Regions from separate parts of the Bacillus sp. L381 genome, predicted to be linked through region 1. Evidence: a T-box and tRNA genes for the amino acid it is inferred to sense, from the RefSeq annotation. Region 1 holds a T-box; the other holds one or more tRNA genes.
What was found. The T-box of region 1 lies ahead of tyrS (tyrosine--tRNA ligase). A T-box ahead of a tRNA ligase gene usually reads a tRNA of that ligase, here a tRNA-Tyr.
Positions count from the first base shown of each region.

Region 2: it has a tRNA-Tyr gene. The T-box ahead of tyrS (tyrosine--tRNA ligase) is inferred to sense a tRNA for this amino acid. The anticodon was not compared.

Region 1 covers NZ_CP127224.1:3,622,333-3,633,026, reverse strand. Annotated here, with positions in the region: gene dltA (D-alanine--poly(phosphoribitol) ligase subunit DltA) at 1-38, opposite strand, end outside; gene QRX25_RS18665 (teichoic acid D-Ala incorporation-associated protein DltX) at 54-203, opposite strand; gene QRX25_RS18660 (1,4-dihydroxy-2-naphthoate polyprenyltransferase) at 642-1,577, shown strand; gene ywaC (GTP pyrophosphokinase YwaC) at 1,708-2,340, shown strand; gene tyrS (tyrosine--tRNA ligase) at 2,387-3,631, opposite strand; T-box leader at 3,677-3,888, opposite strand; gene QRX25_RS18645 (MarR family winged helix-turn-helix transcriptional regulator) at 3,885-4,382, opposite strand; gene QRX25_RS18640 (glycosyltransferase family 8 protein) at 4,561-5,421, shown strand; gene QRX25_RS18635 (S8 family peptidase) at 5,474-7,222, opposite strand; gene celB (PTS cellobiose transporter subunit IIC) at 7,386-8,720, shown strand; gene glxA (glyoxalase GlxA) at 8,747-9,130, opposite strand; gene QRX25_RS18620 (class I SAM-dependent rRNA methyltransferase) at 9,215-10,402, shown strand; gene QRX25_RS18615 (MerR family transcriptional regulator) at 10,405-10,694, opposite strand, start outside.
Region 2 covers NZ_CP127224.1:188,617-199,310, forward strand. Annotated here, with positions in the region: gene pbp4b (penicillin binding protein PBP4B) at 1-862, opposite strand, end outside; gene QRX25_RS01070 (PTS transporter subunit EIIC) at 880-2,247, opposite strand; gene murQ (N-acetylmuramic acid 6-phosphate etherase) at 2,391-3,320, opposite strand; gene QRX25_RS01080 (GNAT family N-acetyltransferase) at 3,420-3,896, opposite strand; gene QRX25_RS01085 (2-thiouracil desulfurase family protein) at 3,914-4,366, opposite strand; tRNA gene QRX25_RS01090 (tRNA-Glu) at 4,547-4,618, shown strand; tRNA gene QRX25_RS01095 (tRNA-Val) at 4,622-4,697, shown strand; tRNA gene QRX25_RS01100 (tRNA-Thr) at 4,703-4,775, shown strand; tRNA gene QRX25_RS01105 (tRNA-Tyr) at 4,795-4,879, shown strand; tRNA gene QRX25_RS01110 (tRNA-Gln) at 4,884-4,955, shown strand; gene sigW (RNA polymerase sigma factor SigW) at 5,184-5,747, shown strand; gene rsiW (anti-sigma-W factor RsiW) at 5,761-6,387, shown strand; gene cdaA (diadenylate cyclase CdaA) at 6,553-7,374, shown strand; gene cdaR (CdaA regulatory protein CdaR) at 7,367-8,803, shown strand; gene glmM (phosphoglucosamine mutase) at 8,821-10,167, shown strand; gene glmS (glutamine--fructose-6-phosphate transaminase (isomerizing)) at 10,599-10,694, shown strand, end outside.

The DNA of each region.
Region 1 (10,694 bases):
GCGTCTGCGTATGTTTTTATAGCATCAAGTAGTTTCATAGTTATCCTCCCCGATTAGAAATCGTTGTAAATATAAGTGCCGGTATTTGCTGTATGAAAACCATACATCCAAAAGAGCAATACTAATATCAGAAAATAAAAGCCTGTATGAAACGTCCATTTGACCAATGTATTTTCATAAGCACGTTTTAATTTTTGCATCATGTTAAATTCCTTCCCGCGTATTCAATAATTACACCAGTATATGACGATTAGATTAACAAAAAGTTTCAAAATATGTCTAATATCCTAAGCTTAAAATTTCCTTAAAAATGAATGAGAAACAAAAGGCTGGAAAACACGCATGTAAAAATTCGCGAAAGATCATACTAAAAAAGCGCTGTGCAGGCGGGATTTTTAACTTACGTAAATATAATTGAGGTAAAAAAAATTTGCCGGCTTTTTCTTGGTCTGGTTGTGCTGAATCCCAATGGAGAAGGGCGAAAAGCCGTTTCCGGCAGGAAAGCTGATAAAGCGCCGCATCTTGTGAAATGAGGAAGAAATTATTATGATAGATAAGGTAGCAGAAAACATGAAAACCCCAATTCAACACTACTGTTATCGGCTGACTGTGAAAGCCTTTTAATAGAAAGGAAGAGGAAAATGAATCAAAACAATATGGGAGGCAGCCAAAAGACGCCTGAAAAAGAAAGCATGGGCCGTATTTTGTGGCAGTTAACCCGCCCTCATACATTAACGGCATCGTTTGTGCCCGTACTTCTCGGCACCGTATTGGCGATGTTTTACGTAAAGGTTGATTTCCTGCTGTTTTTGGCCATGCTGTTTTCCTGCCTTTGGATTCAGATCGCCACGAACTTATTCAATGAATATTACGATTTTAAACGCGGTTTAGATACGGAGGATTCCGTCGGTATCGGCGGAGCGATCGTCCGCCACGGCATGAAGCCGAAAACAATACTGCAGCTGGCGCTCGGCTCTTATGCGATTGCCCTCGTGCTCGGTGTTTATATCTGCATGAGCAGCAGCTGGTGGCTTGCGGCAATCGGCCTTGCCGGCATGCTGATCGGCTACCTGTATACGGGCGGCCCGCTGCCGATTGCGTATACACCGTTCGGGGAACTGTTCTCCGGCATTTGCATGGGTTCTGTATTTGTCCTTATTTCTTTCTTTATTCAGACAGGCGAAGTAAATGAACAGAGCATTTTGATTTCCATTCCGATCGCCATCTTGGTCGGGGCGATTAACCTGTCCAACAATATCCGTGATATTGAAGAAGATAAAAAGGGCGGACGTAAAACGCTGGCGATTTTGATGGGGCATAGAGGAGCCGTCATAATACTGGCCGCATCCTTTGCCATCGCTTACATCTGGATTGTCGGTCTTGTCATCATGGGGTACACAAGTCCGTGGCTGTTCCTGGTCTTTTTGAGCGTGCCGAAACCGATTCAGGCCGTGAAAGGCTTTGTGAAAAACGAAATGCCGATGAACATGATTATTGCAATGAAATCAACGGCGCAAACCAATACATTCTTCGGATTCCTGCTTTCAATCGGACTCCTGATCAGTTATTTCCGCTGATCAAATAAAAAAGCAAATGTCATAACCGGCATTTGCTTTTTTTATGAAATAATCTTCACGATTTTGTAAAGAACCTCACTGCAAACCGACCCGTCTAATACGTGGACAGCAAAGCAAGGAGATGAAAAAAATGGACTTATCAACAGCCCATATGGATGATTTAAAAACAGTTATGGAAGATTGGAAAAATGAATTATTAGTTTATAAATTTGCTTTAGATGAGCTGGATACGAAGTTTTCTATCATCAGCCAGGAATATAATCTGATTCACGGGCATAACCCGATCGAGCATACAAAATCACGCGTAAAAAGTTTTGAGAGCATCGTCAACAAACTGATGCGCAAAGGCTGCGATGTGACGACGCAGGAAATGAAAGAGCATATTCATGATATCGCGGGTGTCAGGATTATCTGTTCCTTTATTTCCGATATTTATAATGTCGCTGAGGTTTTGAAGCAGCATAAGGACCTGAAAATCGTGAAGGTGAAGGATTATATCAAACATCCAAAGCCGAACGGCTACCGCAGCCTGCATTTGATTATTGAAATTCCCGTCTATTTGACGAATCGTGTGGAATATGTGAAGGCGGAAATCCAAATCCGCACCATCGCCATGGATTTTTGGGCGAGTCTTGAGCATAAAATTTATTATAAATTGAATAACGAAGTCCCGAAGCATCTGACCGACGAGCTGAAGGAAGCGGCGGAAATCGCCCATTATTTAGACGAAAAAATGCTTGGGATTAAGAAAGAAGTCGATTAGCATCACAAACAGCCGGACCGCTTTTATGTGCAGTCCGGCTGTTTATTTATCCGTTTACGCGCAGCTGTACAAATTTTCGCTTGCCCACCTGAATCGTCATGCCGTCTTCTGCGGTAATGACGGTATGAAGGGCATCCGTTTTCTCCCCGTTCACTTTGATTCCGCCGTTTTGAATCATACGGCGTGCTTCGCTTTTTGAAGAAAAGAGGCCAATCGTGACGAGCAGCTCAATAAGGGGCACGGTCTTTTCTCCATCCCATATGACGGTTTTCATATCTTCAGGCAGGCTGTTTTGCTGGAAGACACGTTTGAAATGCCGTTCTGCCGCATCCGCCGCTTTCCTGCCGTGGTACATTCTGACGATTATACCCGCTAAGATCATTTTGGCATCTCTCGGATGAAGCTTTCCTGATTCCAAATCCTTCTCCATCTGTTTTTTCTCCGCAGGCTCTAAGTCTGTCGCTAAATGAATATATGTTTTCATCAGGCTGTCCGGCAGTGACATCGTTTTGCCGTACATGTCGTTCGGATGCTCGTCAATACCGATGTAGTTGTTTTTTGATTTAGACATTTTTTCAACGCCGTCAAGACCCTCCAAAAGCGGCATGAGGATGACGACCTGCTTTTCTTTTTTGTAGCGTTCTTGGAAATGGCGGCCCATCAGCACGTTAAAATGCTGATCCGTACCGCCGAGTTCAATATCGCTTTCGAGAACGACAGAATCGTAACCCTGCATCAGCGGGTAAAAGAATTCGTGAAGTGAGATCGGTTTTTGCATGGCGATGCGCTCCTCAAAGTCATCGCGCTCCATCAGACGGGCGACAGTAATTTTCCCCGCTAATTCAATCACATCTTCCAGATTCAATGTCTTCAGCCATTTTGAGTTGCAGTGAAGTTCAACTTTGTCTTGATCCAGCACCTTGCCAAACTGTTCAAAGTAGGTTTTGGCATTGTGCTGGACTTCTTCATCAGTCAGCTGTTTTCTGGCTTGCGACTTCCCCGTCGGATCACCGATTTTTCCGGTGAAGTCCCCGATAACAAGCTGTATGATATGGCCGTTTTCTTGAAATTGGCGGAGTTTGTTTAACACGACGGTATGTCCCAAGTGGACGTCGGGTGCGGACGGATCAAGGCCGAGTTTAATGTTCAGCGGCTTGCCGGATGCCACTGATTTGGCGATTTTATTTCTCAATTCTTCAGGCGGTATGACGTCCGCGGCGCCGGTCATGTACAAATCCAGCTGCCTTTGCACTTCTTTTTCCTGATCATTCGTTAAAGTGATTGATTCCATCTTTTACATCCTCCTTTTTTTAGCCAAACAAAAAAGCCGCATCCCAAAAGGGACGTGGCTGTATGCACGCGGTACCACCCTGATTGAAGACGACGTCTTCCGCTCATTCGAATAACGGTTTCCCGTTCTTTGCTACTGAAGTTCACAAAGAAAGCTCAGGGAGGTAATTCACGTTTGTCTTTGTGCCGGCTTGCACCATCCGCCGGCTCTCTGAAACAGGGAGACAATCCGTTACTGATTCCCGTCATAGCTGCTATGTTATGAAATTGTCAGCGATTTTTTGCAGCAGGGCGGACAGCGTTTTTTGTTCCTGTTTATCCAGACAGGCCGTCAGTTCAATTTCCCCCTGATGAAAGTCGGGGTAAAGATCTTCAATAACCTTTCTGCCCTCATCGGTAATACTGACGAATACAAGCCTGCGGTCTCTTTTGTTCGTTTGTCTGCTGCATAAGCCCTTCTTCTCCAAAGTGTTCAAGACATTGCTCGCCGTCGCCGCGGTAATTCCGGATAGAGCGGCTATCCTTCTTGTATCAAGCGTTTCCCATTCACAAAGGTCATACAGGATGGAAAACGCCGTCCATGATAATTTGTGTGCCGACAGCACCTCTTTCTCCATTTTTACACGGAGCTGCTGGGCGGACCGATAGAGTGCAGCGGCAATATAGGCCGCCTCTTTGTTTCGGCCGGATAGATCGGAAAAAGGCCTGTTCGGCTTCTTATTGTCTGATCCGGCATCGTTGCGATTCGTCAATGGCGTCATGCTCCTTATTATTGTCAGAATCATTAGCTATGAAATGAATTTTAACAGAGAATGCAAAAGATATCAAATCGCAAACAGCACATTCCCGCGCAAAAAATGTGTGGGATCAAGGTTTACTTTTTTCAAAAAGGGAAAGACATTTGTACAACAAAAAGGGAGATGAATATCAGTGGGAAAAAATGAAACAATGCATATCGTATCATGTGCTGATGATCATTATGCTCGTCATTTGGGTGGGATGTTCGCTTCTTTATTGATGAATATGGACAAAACAAGGGATGCGAAATTATATGTAATCGACGGCGGAATTACTGCCGAAAACAAGGACAAGCTTGAACAGACCGCGATGTCATTCGGAGCGCCGCTTGAATTTTTAGAAGTGGATGCTGATCAATACAAGCATGCCGTCGAAAGCAGCCACATTACTAAAGCGGCTTATTACCGCATTTCCATCCCTGATTTAATTAAGGATGAGTCTGTGAAGCGGATGATCTACATTGATTGCGACGCGATTGTGATGGAAGATATTTCAGCTCTATGGGATTTGAATATTTCCCCGGCAATTGTTGCGGCGGTAGAGGATGCCGGACAGCATGACAGACTGAAAAAAATGAATATCAGCGATACTGCCAAGTATTTTAATTCCGGCATTATGATTATAGATTTCGAACCTTGGAGAAAACAAAATATTTCCGAAAAGGTGATTGATTTTATCAATGAAAACAGTTCGGAGGATTTTCTCGTATTTCATGATCAGGACGCGCTTAACGCGATCTTATATGATCAATGGCATGAACTGCATCCGCGCTGGAATGCGCAGACGCATATTATCATGAATGAGAAAACGCCTCCTGAACTGATTGACCGTATACGATACAGAGAAACACGTGCCGAGCCGGCCATCGTCCATTTCTGCGGAGGAGACAAGCCTTGGAATACAGGTACCGCGCACCCGTACCGTGATCATTATTTCCGATATATGTCCTTTACGAAATGGAACACGATCGACCGCCCGGCTATGAACCAATAGGCAGGTGTGATGAAAACGCTTGTGAAGCCGTTATCCGGCTCATAAGCGTTTTTTAATGTTTTACCCGGATCGCGCGCACACGTTTTTGCAGACTGGTCTTTTCGGCAGACGGCTTCAGCCGGCTGACCGCCGTTTGTGCCGCTGATTTTGCCTTTTTCGTTTTGGTTTTTTCGGCCGTTTTCACTTTGTCTCTTGCTTGTTTCCGGTTGATTTTATCTTTTATCCGCTCAAGCCGTTTTTCCAGGGCGGTTTTTTCTTTTCCCGGCTGGAGCTCGCTGACTGCTTTTTTGGCTTTGGCGGCGTTGGCCTCAGAGGTCTTTTTTTCCGCCTGCTTGACGCTGGCTTCGGCTGTTTTCAAAAGGCCTGAGTTGACAGCATCCAGCCGCTTTTGCAGCCCTTTTTTCTCTGAGCCGGCCGCTAATTTGCGGATGGCGCTTTGGGCGGCATTGACGGCGGTTTTTTTCTTTTGTTTTTCGGCAGTCCGGACTTTGTCTCTTGCATCCGTCACATTTCTTGCGGCTTGAACTTTATTGATTCGCGCCTCAAGTGCGGTTTTTCCCTTTGACTTGGGAAGCTTGCTGACCGACGTTTTTGCTTGATTGATATCTGCCTGCTTTTTCGTTTTTTCCGCTTTTATGACGGCCTGTTCGGCAAAACTTTTTTGGTTCGTATAATATTGCACCAGCCCGTAACCGAATCGGCTGTCACGTCCGGGAGCGCCTAGGTCTTTGACGTTTTGCCGCATCTGCTGCCGGAGCTGCGTATTTGTTTCCTCCGGATATTTCTGCTTGAGCAGTGCGAACATGCCGGTGACGTGCGGAGCGGCTTGAGATGTCCCGTCCGCCGTTGCATACATTTGATTCAGGTAAGTGCTTGTTATATTGGTGCCGGGTGCGGCAAATTCAATTTCTTTTCCGGTCGTGGAAAACGCCGCAAGTCCGTTTTTTTCGGTTGACGCTGAGACTGCCGTTACGCTGCTGTAGGCGCCCGGATAATTGACGGGTTTTTTATTGCCGTCATTTCCTGCGGCGGCTACGATCACGATTCCTTTTTTGTAAGCTTTGTCGACGGCGTCGTGAAGAATTTTGCTGTCTGCGTTTGTTCCGAGGCTCATATTGATGATGTCCATTTTATTGGCGATTGACCAGTCGATCGCTTTAAGAAGGCTTTTAAGATCTCCCGCACCTTTTCGATCCAAAGCTTTAACCGCATATAACCGGACATCCGGCGCGATGCCGTCAATGCCGTATCCGTCATGCTTGGCCGCAATGATCCCGGCGACATGTGTACCGTGTCCGTTGTCATCTTTGTATGAGGATGTATAGCTGACTGCGGAATAGCCTCCCGCAATGGAAAGGTCATCATGAGGATAAATCCCGCTGTCAATGACAGCCACTTTCACCTTTTGTCCCGTCAAGCCTTCTTTCCAAGCCTGCTTGACCTGTGTCGGTTCTATATCCCATTGCGGCAGCGCGTAACTGCTGCTTGGAGCCGCTGATAACAGGTGTACATCAGAGCCGCCTGCTGCCTGAAAGGATACATTGTCTTCTACATATAAGATGTCAGGATCTTGCTTCAGGTCTTTCACCGTTTGCGAATCGGCCGACACGGCGACTGCCGGGAGATGCTGATAGGTCTGTTCCACATCCGCTCCGCTGTCTATGGCGGATTCCTTGCCGTTTTGATTTTTGTACACTACGATAACGTCCCGGTCGTGCGTCTCGGCGTGCGCTGGCGCCGCGGCGGAGAATAGGCTGACGCACAAGGCAGCGGCCATTATCGGTTTTAGGATGTGATGCATTGTGGTTCCCCCTTTTTTCTTTATATATCGGCAGTGCGGAATTCTTTTTTTCCTAAGGGAAAAGGAAAATTTCTGTATGCAAATGTAAACGCTTTCAAAATATGATGAAGAAAATGCTTTAAGACATTTGCGCAATGAACTCAAAAAGGGGGTTTTTTGATAAATGAGTACGTTCAATCGGGTAATGGAAGAAAAAATCATGCCTGTCGCCGGAAAAGTCGCCGGTCAAAGGCACTTAAGAGCTTTGCGTGACGGCATTATTCTGTCTATGCCGCTTATTATCATCGGATCGGTTTTTCTGATTCTGACGAGTCTTCCGATTCCCGGTTACGCCGATTTTATGGCGGGTCTTTTCGGTGAACATTGGGTTGAAAAGTTCGGGTATCCGGTGAATGCGTCCTTTGACATTATGGCGCTCGTCGCCGCCTTTGGAATAGCTTACCGGCTTGCAGAAAGCTATGAGGTGGATGCCCTGTCGTCGGGAGCCATTGCCCTTGCCGCCTTTTTATTGGCGACGCCGTATCAGATTCCGTTTATTCCTGACGGCTCGGCAACAGAGATTATGGTGGGAGGCGGCATCCCGATTTCACTGCTCGGAAGCAAAGGTCTGTTTGTCGCGATGATCATTGCAATGCTGTCTACGGAAGTGTACCGGTTTATCATCCAAAGAAATATCGTCATTAAGATGCCTGACGGAGTGCCGCCTGCGGTCAGCAAATCGTTCGTCGCGCTCATTCCCGGTTTCATTATTATTACGCTCGTTTGGCTGGCCCGTCTGTTTATTGAAATGACTCCTTTTAAAAGCCTTCACAATGTCGTAGGCGACCTGCTGGGCACCCCGCTGTCTATTTTAGGCGGGAGTCTCGGCGGAAGCCTTGTCGCCGAATTCGTGCAAATGCTGCTTTGGTCTTGCGGCATACACGGCGCATCCATTATCGGCGGAGTCATGTCACCGATCTGGTACGGGGCGATGGACGCCAACCGTTTGGCTTTTCAAGCGGGAGAAGCGCTGCCGAGCATTTTTACGACACAGTTCTTTCAAATATGGATTAATGTCGGCGGAAGCGGAGCGACGCTAGCCCTTGTGCTGACCATGCTTGTGCGCTCCAGAAGCAAACAGATGAAACAGCTCGGCCGTCTCGGCATCGGGCCTGCGATATTTAACATTAACGAACCGATTATTTTCGGAATGCCGCTCGTCATGAATCCGCTGTTAATCGTGCCTTTTATCATCGCGCCGCTCTTGACCATTACGGCGACGTACATCGGAATGAGCACGGGGATGGTGGCAAAACCGGCGGGAATCGCCGTGCCGTGGACGATGCCGCCGCTGATTTCAGGTTATCTGGCGACGGGCGGGAAAATCTCCGGTTCGGTGATGCAGCTGATCAACCTCCTGATTACATTTATCATTTATTATCCGTTTTTCAGAATTTGGGATCTTCAAAAATGGAGAGAGGAACGGGAAGCGGCGCAAAACGTCACAGAAGAAACATAAAAAAACGGGCGCTTCCGCCCGTTTTTTTAACGCTGGAAAAATTCAATCCATTCGCCGTCAGGTCCTTCAATGTAAAAGTAGCGGTATCCGTTGGGAAGCGTCGTGATTTCTTCATCAATAAATACAGCGCCCTGGCGTTTCGCATGCGTGAATTCCGCCGCGATATCTTCAGTTAATAAAGCGATATGATGCACTTTTCCTTCTGCGGGAAGCTCGCTGCTGTAGCCTTGGATCAATTCAATCTCCGTCTCGGGCCCTTCCTGAAAGCCGAGAAAGGCGAGTTCAATAATGCCGTTTGTATGGGTGATCCGGTCCTTTAACGTCATACCGAGAACGTCTTGATAAAAGGCGATGGATGTTTCAATATCTTTGACCATAATGCCTGTATGGTCGATTCTTTTGGCTGTCATGGTTTTCCCCCTGTTTTGTATTTTTCGGGACAATGCATGTTTTATGGTACGATAAGAGAAAGCAAAACGAAAGAGGAATGCACAATGAAGCTACTTACAGTGAAAGATACATTTGCCGGAAAGCTGAAAAAAGGATTCCCCCTGATTGAAAAAGACGCTCTGTCCGGAAGCTCGGCTCACTTAACAGAGGGCGATCTTTTTGATGTGAAATCCGAGAAGGGTGAATTTATCGGAAAAGGCTATTACGGTCTGCAGAATAAAGGAGTCGGCTGGGTGCTGTCCCGCGCGAGAGATGAACGGATCGACGGACGCTTCTTTCTGGACAAGCTGAAAAAAGCGGCTGAAGCAAGGGCCCATCTGTTTAAGGCGTCCGATACAACGGCGTTCCGTCTTTTCAACGGTGAGGGCGACGGCATCGGCGGCGTCACGATTGACTTCTATGACGGTTATCTGCTGATTCAATGGTACAGCAAAGGCATTTACGCATATAAGGACAGTTTGATTGAGGCGATTGACGGGCTGGAACTGTCTTATAAAGCGATCTACGAAAAGAAACGGTTTGATACCGCCGGACAATATGTAGAAGACGACGATTTTGTCAAAGGCGAAAGAGGAGATTTTCCGGTCATTGTTCAAGAAAACGGGATACAGTACGCTGTGGATTTAAACGACGGGGCGATGACGGGCATTTTCTTAGACCAGCGTCATGTGCGCAAAGCGATCCGGGACAAGTATGCAAACGGCAGACGGGTGCTGAATACGTTCTCTTATACGGGAGCATTTTCCGTTGCGGCGGCGCTTGGAGGAGCAGAGAAAACGACAAGCGTCGATGTCGCCAACCGCAGCCTGGCAAAAACGATTGAACAGTTCAGCGCCAACGGAATTGATTATGAGGCGCATGACATTAAGGTTATGGATGTATTCAAATACTTCGGCTATGCGGAAAAAAAAGGGCTGGCATTTGACCTCATCATCCTTGATCCGCCTTCTTTCGCCCGCACAAAAAAACGGACGTTCAGCGCGGCGAAAGATTATAAAAACCTGCTGAAGGAAACGATCGCCATCACTGCGAAAAACGGCATCATCGTTGCATCGACAAACAGCAGCGCCTTCAACATGAAGAAATTTAAAGGCTTTATAGAGGCTGCCTTTAAAGAAACAAACGAGGGTTACGACATTTTGGAAGAATATACGCTTCCGGAGGATTTCAAAACGATACCCGCGTTTAAAGAAGGGAACTATTTGAAGGTTGTTTTCTTGCGGAAAAAATAGGATTATCGTGTATAGCGTGGAGGAGGGAAAAGAAACCCCTCCTCCGCCATGTGGCGGTTGAATTCTTCCTGTCGCTTCATGAATTCAACCAAAGGATTGTCCTGTAGCGATGTAGCGGTATCCGATATGGTTAGTTTTGAACGATATAGGCTTGCTATATGCTTTACCGTTTCGTCGAGTGAGTGTCCATTGATCTTAGTCTTTGTACATAGATACTCTAAAGTCTTTACGTCATCCTCGGTATAGAGTCGCCATCCTTTTGAATCTTTATTGAAGGAGCAGTCTTGTTCTT
Region 2 (10,694 bases), 430 kb from region 1:
CTCCCATTGAGTAAAATGCTTTTTCGTCGTGAACCTCGCCTTGCAGCGTATACGTCCTGATGTGAGGAAAATGGATGACCCCGTCACGCGTGTTGCCTAAACGTTCAGTGGCTGCGAATGCTTTTTCTTTGAAGCCTTTTTGCAGCGGATTGAACAGGGTATGCTTCAGTTTCAGCGGTTTATACAGTTCTTGCTCCGCATAAGCATCGAGGGTTTTTCCGGTTATGTTTTCAATGATGCAGCCGAGAAGCATGTAACCGATATCACTGTATACGTGCTTTGTCCCCGGTTTGTATTCAAGCGGGATTTGGGTGAGAAAACGGATCGTTTTGTCCCGTTGTTGTGAATAAAAAGGGCCCGCCGTGTCAGGCTGATAGAAATAAAAACTTGCCGGCAGACCGGATTGATGCTGGAGCACATCAATGACGCGTATGCGGTCTTTCCCTTGAACCGGATCGCTTTTTCTGTCTTTGAAATCGGGAAGGTAAGCCGAGACTTTTTCGTATACTTCAAGCTTCCCCTGACTGACGAGGCGCTGTAATGCAAAATTCGCCGCGTACATTTTTGTATTGGAGGCTAAATCAAACATAGTTGATGTTTTCATTTTTTTCGGATGGGATAAAAGAACGTTCCCGTCATATTTTTTGCTGTAGCCGTATGCTTTCTTTTTTATCACTCGTCCGTCCTTTACGACGACGAGGACGGCTCCCGGGAATCCTGCTGCAATGTCTTTTTCAATCATTTGATCAACCTTTCTGAGCTTTGCTGTATCGTATAATTTGGATTGGGCGAAGGCTTTGTGCTGCGGCAGAAAAGAGAAGCTGATGACTATTATGAGTATGGCGGCTGCCAGTGTTTTCATATTCTTATTCCTCCAGGCTATTCAAATTCAGCAGCCATGTCATCCGTAAACCCGAAAGCATAAGTGAAGACAAAGCCCGCCGCGTAAGAGATGAAGAGACCGATGATATACAAAACGATCTGGGCCGGCTGTACGAGAAATGAGAGCGGAAGGCCGGAGACACCAATTGAAAAAGTGGCCACTTGAAAATGGGCTTGAAAGGCGCCGCCTATTCCCGCGCCCAAACACGCCGTTAAAAACGGCCTGCCGAGCGGGAGTGTGACGCCGAAGATGAGCGGCTCCCCGATTCCGAGCAGACCGGATGGAAGTCCGCCTCCAATCGCTCTTTTCAATGAGGCTTTTTTTGTTTTCATAAAGATGGCGAAGGCCGCGCCTACTTGACCTGCGCCTCCCATCGCGAGAATCGGGAGAAGCGGGTCATCTCCGATTGATCGGATTAATTCCAAATGCACGGGAGTCAAGCCCTGATGCAGCCCGGTGATGACAAGCGGCAGGAAGGCGGCCCCTAATACAAACCCCGACACGATTCCCCCGACATTCAATAGAGACAATAAGCCTGATGTAATCAGATCAGAAATAAAACCGCCTACAGGGATAAAGACGACATATGTTACCAGCCCGGTGATGAGCAAAGACAATGTAGGCGTAACGATAATGTCGAAGGATTGATGGACGTACTTTCTGATCAACCGTTCGGTATAAGCGATAAAAATCGCGGCGAAAAGAACGCCGATTAATCCTCCCCTGCCAGGGAGCAGATTCTCTCCGAACAAACTGATATTGGCGATCTCAGGGTTAAGGATCAATATCCCCGCAAGGCCGCCCATCGCTGGTGTCCCGCCGAATTCTTTGGCCGCATTGATGCCGACAAGGACGCCTAGGTAAGCGAATAAGCCTGAACCGATAACCGTTAATATAAGCGCGATTTGGGATTCTTTCGGGAGCCAGCCGGCCTGAATGACAGCTTTCGTAATGCCGGTGATTAAACCTGATGCAATGAGTGCGGGAATAAGAGGAATGAAGATGCTTGATAGCTTTCTGAGAAACAGGGTGATGGGTGTTGTGTTTTTTCTGTTGAGATCAGCTTTTTTTCGTGAGGCGGCTTTTTTTAAATCAATGTTTTTTCCGGGTGACATAAGGTTTGCGAAAGCGTCGGCGACATGATTGACGACACCCGTGCCGAGAATGATCTGCAGGGTTTCGGCTTCGACGACGCCTATTACTCCGTCAAGCCGTTTCAGCGCTTCAATATCCGTTTTGTCCTGATCGAAAGGCGTGATTCTTAAGCGTGTCATACAGTGGGTAAAGCCTGAAATATTGGATGAACCGCCGCAATTGTCCAGAATATCTTTGGCCAGCGCATGATAAAATGCCTCTTTGCTCATGGAAACCCTCCTCTTTCAGTACAATTTTCCCGCGGAGCTTTGCTTGAAACGCATCCTAAAAGCCCCTGCGCCGATCATGAAAACGGCGCGGGCTCGTAAAGCACTTTATAATTATTGACTGGGGCATTCTGACCAAGGAATGATCAGCGGTTTTTTTCTCTTGAAATATGCTGTTCAATGGCTTTGTCAATGAAGCCTTCTGCTTCTTTGAGCAGTGCTTTCGCATGTGTTTCGTCCGAATTCGTCTTCAGCATGACGATCGCCGTTTTGACATGGCTGCCTGAGGCCTCAAGCGTTTCCCTTGCCTTGTCGTACGGGACGCCCGTGATGCTTTGGATGATGCCGATTGCCCGTTCTTTCAATTTTTCATTGCTGACATGAACGTCCACCATTAAATTTTCGTATACTTTGCCGCTTTTAATCATCACGGCGGTGGAAATCATGTTCAGAATCATTTTATGTGCCGTCGCCGCTTTCATTCGTGTTGACCCTGTAATCACTTCGGGGCCGACGACAACTTCGATGCTGTGATCGGCATACGTGCTGATCAGCGAGTGCTTATTGCATGTGAGCGCGACGGTTTTGGCGCCGATTGTTTTTGCATATTTCAGCGCACCGGCCGCATACGGAGTGCGCCCGCTTGCTGCGATAGCGATCACGGTATCGTCTTCGGTAAGCCCGATTGTCTTGAGGTCAAGAGCGCCGGTTTCCTCGCTGTCTTCGATTCCTTCAGCCGCTTGCAAAAAGGCGTCTGCCCCTCCGGCCATCAATCCGATGACGGTGTCGGGACTTACGCTGTATGTAGGCGGGCATTCAACCGCATCCAGTACACCAAGTCTGCCGCTTGTGCCCGCTCCCGCATAAATCAGCCTGCCGTTTCGCCGCAATGACTGATGGGCGAATTGAACGGCAATTTCAATATCAGGCAGCACCTGCTGAACGGCGTCCGCCACTTTGAAATCCTCTCGGTTAATGATGCGGAGGATTTCTATCGTGTCTGCTTGATGGATTGAAGCGGTCTCTGGATTTCTTGTTTCTGTGGTCAATCTGTGAATGTTAAGCCGGTCTGTCATGAATGTACCCTCCCAAGTCGTTATTACTTGAAGTATATGGGCTTCTGAATATATGTTTCAAGAAAAATCGGCAGGAAAGAGATGAAAAATCAAACGCTTTCACAAAAAATGATGCAAAATGTGCTGTTCGCCGATCGGGCCGATCCTGCGGCGCCCTTTATCAATAAAACCGGAAGACCGGTACAGGTTCTGTGCACGATGATTGCGATGGTTCACTGCAAGCACGATTTCATCACACCAAGGAAAATAATTTGCGACAAAAGCGGGGAGCTGCAGCATCGCTTGTTTGGCGTAACCTTTTCCCTGCTGCGGCGCATGTAATGACAGCGCGCTCAGCAAAATGGCAGATACGTTGTTCGAATACGGGGTTATGGTTTCTTTTGAGGTATGTAAAATAAAAAAACCGACGGGGCTGTCTTCTTTTAAAATGACTGTCGGATAACGATCCCGGATGACAAGCGCCTGCGGCAGGACATCTTTCGGGAGAGCGGAGAACATTTTATCTTCTTCACTGAGTACAAACCCGTTCAGCCCGTCTGCATGCTCCGGTTTATAAAAAGACAGGGTTACATCCATGATATCTTCTCTCCTTTTTATAATTGATCCAGTTCATCTTCTGATAAAACACGGCAGCCTGCCCGTTTTAAAAGAGCGGAAGTGATGCCGTCCCCGATTATTTTTTTTCCTGAGAAAGTGCCGTCATAGATGAAGCTGCTTCCGCAGGATGGGCTGTTTTCTTTAAGAATGACCGTGCCGGCGCCTATTTCTTTTGCGTATGCCAGAGTTTTTTCCGCGCCGGCCATATATAAAGCGGTAACGTCTTCACCAGATGCCGTTACGATTTTCGCCGTTCCGTTCAGCACATCTTCGCCCGTGCCGCCGATGATTTCCGCCGGTTCGCGGGGAGTGGTGAAGCCGCCCAAAAGTTCGGGGCAGACCATAACAGCTTTCTTTTCATCCACGAGTCTGCGGATTTTTTCCGAAGCGGCGTGGGAGCCGTTATACCTGCATTCGATACCGCCGAGACAAGAGCTGACTAAGATCATCTGTGTCCATTCCCTTCATATTTATGATACCTCCATCTTAAATGAAATAAGAAAGAAGGGATGAGTTTTTCAGTTAAAAAACGGGTAAAAAAGTTTGAAAATAAAAAAAATAATTTTTCTCTTTACAAAAGGGGTACAACCTGTATATAATAACTTTTGTCAGCTCGACGCGGACACAACGGCCCGTTGGTCAAGCGGTTAAGACACCGCCCTTTCACGGCGGTAACACGGGTTCGAATCCCGTACGGGTCATATGGAGGATTAGCTCAGCTGGGAGAGCATCTGCCTTACAAGCAGAGGGTCGGCGGTTCGAGCCCGTCATCCTCCACCATATTTGCCGGCCTAGCTCAATTGGTAGAGCAACTGACTTGTAATCAGTAGGTTGGGGGTTCAAGTCCTCTGGCCGGCACTGTTTTTCTGAAAAATACGGAGGGGTAGCGAAGTGGCTAAACGCGGCGGACTGTAAATCCGCTCCCTCAGGGTTCGGCGGTTCGAATCCGTCCCCCTCCACCATTTTTGGGCTATAGCCAAGCGGTAAGGCAACGGACTTTGACTCCGTCATGCGTTGGTTCGAATCCAGCTAGCCCAGTCTCAGACACCTTTTGCATAAGGTGTCTTTTTTTATCGGCATTTCAGTTCGGTTTCTGATTGTTCATTAGATATACTATTTTTAAGCTGCTGTTAAGGCAGTATATTCTGTATTTTCCATCTACACCCTGCCTGAAATTTGGTAAAATAAATGTAATAAAAAAATGAAACCTTTTAAAACAATCAACGTATAGATACAGACCGGTGAAGGGCAGAGGTAAGATAAAACATGGAAAACCTGATTAAAAAAAGAATTAAGCAAGTCAAAAAAGGCGATCAAAATGCGTTTGCAGAAATCGTTGACCTTTATAAAGATAAGATTTACCAGCTTTGCTACCGCATGCTCGGCAATGTCCACGAAGCGGAAGATATTGCGCAGGAGGCTTTTATCAGAGCGTATGTCAATATCGACAGTTTCGATATCAATAGAAAGTTTTCAACGTGGCTTTACAGAATTGCGACCAACCTGACCATTGACCGCATCCGCAAGAAAAAGCCTGATTACTATCTGGACGCAGAAGTGGCGGGAGCAGAAGGGCTGACGATGTATTCGCAGATCGCCGCGGACGGGGTTCTCCCTGAAGACGCCGTATTGTCGTTGGAGCTGTCGGACACAATTCAGAAAAAGATTTTAAAGCTGCCTGACAAGTACAGAACGGTTATTGTATTAAAGTATATTGACGAACTCTCTTTAATTGAAATCGGGGAGATTCTGAATATCCCTGTCGGCACCGTCAAGACAAGGATTCACAGAGGCAGAGAGGCTCTTAGAAAACAATTGAGGGATCTTTAAGTGGGGTGATGAAATGAGCTGTCCTGAACAGATCGTGCAGCTTATGCATAAGCATCTTGATGGAGATATCCTTCCTGAAGATGAAAACGTATTAAAACAACATTTGCGGTCATGCGAGAATTGCAAACGGCATTTTCATGAAATGGAGAAATCCGTAGCGCTCGTCCGAAGCACATCGCATGTCACAGCCCCTGCTGATTTTACTGCCAAAGTTATGGCGAATCTTCCAAAAGAGAAAAAACGCGCTTCTGTTAAACGATGGATCAAAACTCATCCGATCATTGCAGCCGCAGCGGTTTTTGTGATTTTAATGGGCGGCGGTTTTTTCAACAGCTGGCATAACGACCACAATTTCAGTGTGTCCAAACAGCCGAACCTTGTCGTGCAGAATCACACGGTCACCGTCCCTGAAGGCGAGACCGTAAAGGGCGATGTTACAGTAAAAAACGGCAAGCTGGTCATTAAAGGTAAGGTCGACGGCAATGTGACCGTCGTCAACGGAGAAAAATACATGGCCTCAGCCGGACAAGTCACCGGGCAGATTGAAGAAATTAACCAATTGTTTGACTGGGTCTGGTACGAACTGAAATCGGCGGGTCAGGGCGTTGTGAGCGCTTTGGACCCGAATGAAGATGAGTAAAGCGTATAATCGCTTTACTCTTTTTTTATGGATTGCCGCGCTGGCTCATTTCACTTGAGAAATCAAAATGTGGTATAATGAGCACGCTATATGATGTACATATTGCTCATGCAGCACAATTCATAGTGAAAAAACGAAATGACTGAATTCCTGGAGGACGAGGAAATGGCTTTTGAGGACATCCCATTTTTGCAATACCTCGGCAATGCCGTTGATATTCTCCTTGTTTGGTATGTGATATATAAATTAATCATGGTCATACGCGGAACGAAGGCGGTTCAGCTTTTAAAAGGAATCGTCGTCATCGTATTGGTCCGGATGGCCAGTTCATATTTGGGACTCAGCACGCTTCAATGGCTGATGGACCAAGCGATAACATGGGGATTTTTAGCGATTATCATTATATTCCAGCCTGAGCTGAGGCGGGCGCTTGAACAGCTCGGACGGGGCCGGTTCTTTTCAAGGAGCGGCACCCCCGTGGAGGAAGCGCAGCATAAGACAATTGAAGCGATTACAAAATCGATCAGCTACATGGCGAAACGCCGAATCGGCGCTCTCATCGCCATTGAGCGCGACACGGGAATGGGCGATTATATTGAGACGGGCATCCCGCTTAATGCGCAGGTCAGCTCGGAGCTTTTGATTAATATCTTCATTCCGAATACGCCGCTGCACGATGGAGCGGTCATAATGAAAAATAACGAGATTGCGGCCGCTGCCTGTTATCTGCCGCTTTCTGAAAGCCCGTTTATTTCAAAGGAGCTGGGGACGCGGCACAGAGCGGCTGTCGGCATCAGTGAAGTGACGGACAGCTTAACCATTATCGTATCCGAAGAGACGGGCGCCATCAGTGTGGCCAAAAACGGAGACCTTCACAGAGAATTGACGGAAGAAGCACTGAAAGAAATGCTTGAAGCAGAGTTTAAGAAAAACGCCAGAGATACTTCTTCTAACCGCTGGTACTGGAGGGGCAAGAAAAATGGATAAATTCTTAAACAACCGCTGGGCTGTAAAGATCATTGCATTGCTCTTTGCGCTCCTGCTTTATGTTGCGGTTAACAACAACCAGGCGCCGACTCCGAAAAAGCCGGGGGAATCTTTTTTTCCGACATCAACGACTGACGAGGCTACGCTTACTGATATTCCTGTAAAAGCATACTATGATGAAGCGAATTACGTAGTCACCGGCGTGCCCCAGACCGTAAATGTCACGATTAAAGGCTCGACAAGCGCGGTGAAAAAGGCGAGACAGACGAAGAATTTTGAGATATACGCTGATATGAATAAGCTGAAGACCGGGACCCATAAGGTCGAATTGAAGGCGAAAAATGTGTCGGACGGACTGACGATATCCATTAACCCGTCAGTCACGACGGTTACGATTCAGGAAAAAACGGCTGAAAGTTTTCCCGTTGAAGTTGAATACTACAATAAAAGCAAAATGAAAAAGGGATATACGCCCCAGCAGCCGATTATCAGCCCGAAAAACGTACAGATTACGGGTTCGAAAAACGTGATTGACAACATTTCGCTTGTCAAAGCATCCGTGAACCTTGAAAATGCAAATGAGACCATTGATAAGGAAGTGAAGGTGACCGTCTATGACAAAGACGGCAACGCACTTCCTGTTGATGTTGAACCGTCAGTCATTAAAGTGACGGTTCCCGTGGCCAGTCCGAGCAAAAAGCTCCCTTTCAAAATTGAAAGGAAGGGAAGTCTTCCTGACGGGGTGAGCGTTGCGAGCATTGACTCGAATCCGAGTGAGGTGACGGTTTACGGCCCGCAGGATGTGCTGGATTCACTTGAATTTATCGACGGTGTATCTCTTGATTTAGACAAAATTGATAAAGATACGGATGTCGATGCCGACATCCCGCTTCCTAAGGGTGTCACAAAGGTGTCACCGGGGAAAATTACCCTTCATGTTAAGGTGGACAGTGAAGACAAAAAGGATTTTAGCAATGTCCCAATTAAGACGGTCGGACTTGGAGGCTCGCAGCGGATTGAGTTTCTCGACCCTGAATCGCGGGCGATCAATATTACGGCCAAAGGCTCTCCGGCTAACATTAAGGCGCTGAAAAAGTCGGACATTGAGCTGTATGCCAATGTCTCGGGCTTAGATGACGGAGAGCATTCTGTAAAGCTTGAAGTAAACGGGCCGCAAAATGTCACATGGTCCTTGTCAAAAGACACGGTTAAGATCAGGCTGACTTCTAAGAAAAACACAAGTTCAAATAAAAATGACGGCGGCTCCGCTGATTCCGGCAATAAAGACGGCACAAGCGGAGACGCAGACAAAGACAAGAACAAGAACCAGGAAGACACTGACAGCGATCAGAATAAAAGTCAAAACCAGGATCAAAATCAAGACCAGGATGAAGACGGATCAAGTGCTGATTCATCTTCAACAGAATGAAAAAGGAGCGATACAAAATGGGCAAGTATTTTGGAACAGATGGTGTAAGAGGTGTTGCCAACAGCGAGCTTACGCCAGAGCTGGCCTTTAAAGTGGGGCGTTTTGGCGGTTATGTCCTGACCAAAGATAAACAGCGCCCGAAAGTGCTGATCGGCCGCGATACACGTATCTCCGGGCATATGCTGGAGGGAGCCCTTGTCGCCGGACTTTTATCGATCGGAGCTGAAGTGATGCGTCTCGGCGTTATTTCTACGCCGGGGGTATCCTATTTAACGAAAGCGATGGATGCTGAGGCGGGCGTCATGATTTCCGCTTCTCACAATCCCGTGCAGGATAACGGCATTAAATTTTTCGGAGGAGACGGCTTTAAGCTTTCTGACGAGCAGGAGGCCGAGATTGAACGTCTCATGGATGAACCGGAGGATAAACTTCCGAGACCGACAGGCGCGGACCTCGGGCTTGTGAACGATTATTTTGAAGGCGTTCAAAAGTATCTGCAATTTTTAAAGCAGACGGCGGATGAGGATTTCACGGGTATTCATGTAGCGCTTGACTGCGCCCATGGTGCGACATCTTCCATTGCGACACACCTTTTTGCCGATCTTGATGCTGATGTGTCTACAATGGGAACGTCTCCGAACGGCTTAAATATTAATGACGGCGTCGGTTCTACACACCCGGAAGCGCTGAGTGCTTTCGTCAAAGAAAAAAATGCCGATATCGGTCTTGCGTTTGACGGAGACGGCGACCGCCTCATTGCCGTTGATGAAAAAGGAAACATCGTGGACGGCGATCAGATCATGTACATATGCGCGAAGTATTTGAAATCAGAAGGCCGTCTGAAGGATGATACAGTCGTATCAACCGTGATGAGCAACCTCGGTTTCTACAAAGCGCTTGAAAAAGAAGAAATCAAAAGCATTCAAACGGCAGTCGGTGACCGCTATGTCGTAGAAGCGATGAAAAAAGACGGCTATAATGTCGGCGGCGAGCAGTCAGGGCACCTTATTTTCCTTGATTACAACACTACCGGTGACGGGCTCTTGTCGGCGATCATGCTTGTGAATACGCTGAAGGCGTCGGGGAAAACCCTTTCAGAGCTTGCTGGTGAAATGAAAAAATTCCCGCAGCTTTTAGTAAACGTGAAAGTGACGGATAAATATAAGGTGGAAGAAAACGCTAAGGTAAAGGCTGTTATTTCTGAAGTGGAAAAAGAAATGAACGGAGACGGCCGGATTTTAGTGCGCCCGTCAGGCACCGAGCCGCTCGTCCGCGTAATGGCGGAAGCGAGAACAAAAGAGCTTTGTGACGAATATGTCACAAAAATCGTGGATGTCGTGCGGACAGAAATGGGAGCGGAATAGCGAAGTTTATAAACAGAGAGCGAACAAGACAAGTGCGATCAGCATAAAATGATAGTAACATGATGCCGGGGCGGCAAAAAAATAATTGACCGTCCTTGGCACATGTTGTAAAATCAAGCTTGTTCAGCCTTTGTTTTTCATTTATAGGAAAGGCGGCATTGTTTGCATCTTTCATAATTATAGCGCCCGAACTAAGCGCCCGAAAAACGGCTTAGTTGACGAGGATGGAGGTTATCGAATTTTCGGCGGATGCCTCCCGGCTGATTCATTTAGATCACAGCCGTAAGGATTTCTTCAAACCGGAGGGGCGACTCTCCGAACAAAGGGAAATCACATGATCTTCCAAAAAAACATGTGGGAGGGGACGATTGAAAGTCCCCTTGTAATCTGACTTTCTTCGTCTCCTTTTACACCTTTAGGAGGAAGAAAAAATGTGTGGAATTGTAGGTTATATCGGTCATCTTGATGCGAAAGAGATTTTGTTAAAAGGATTAGAGAAGCTTGAGTACCGCGGTTATGACTCTGCC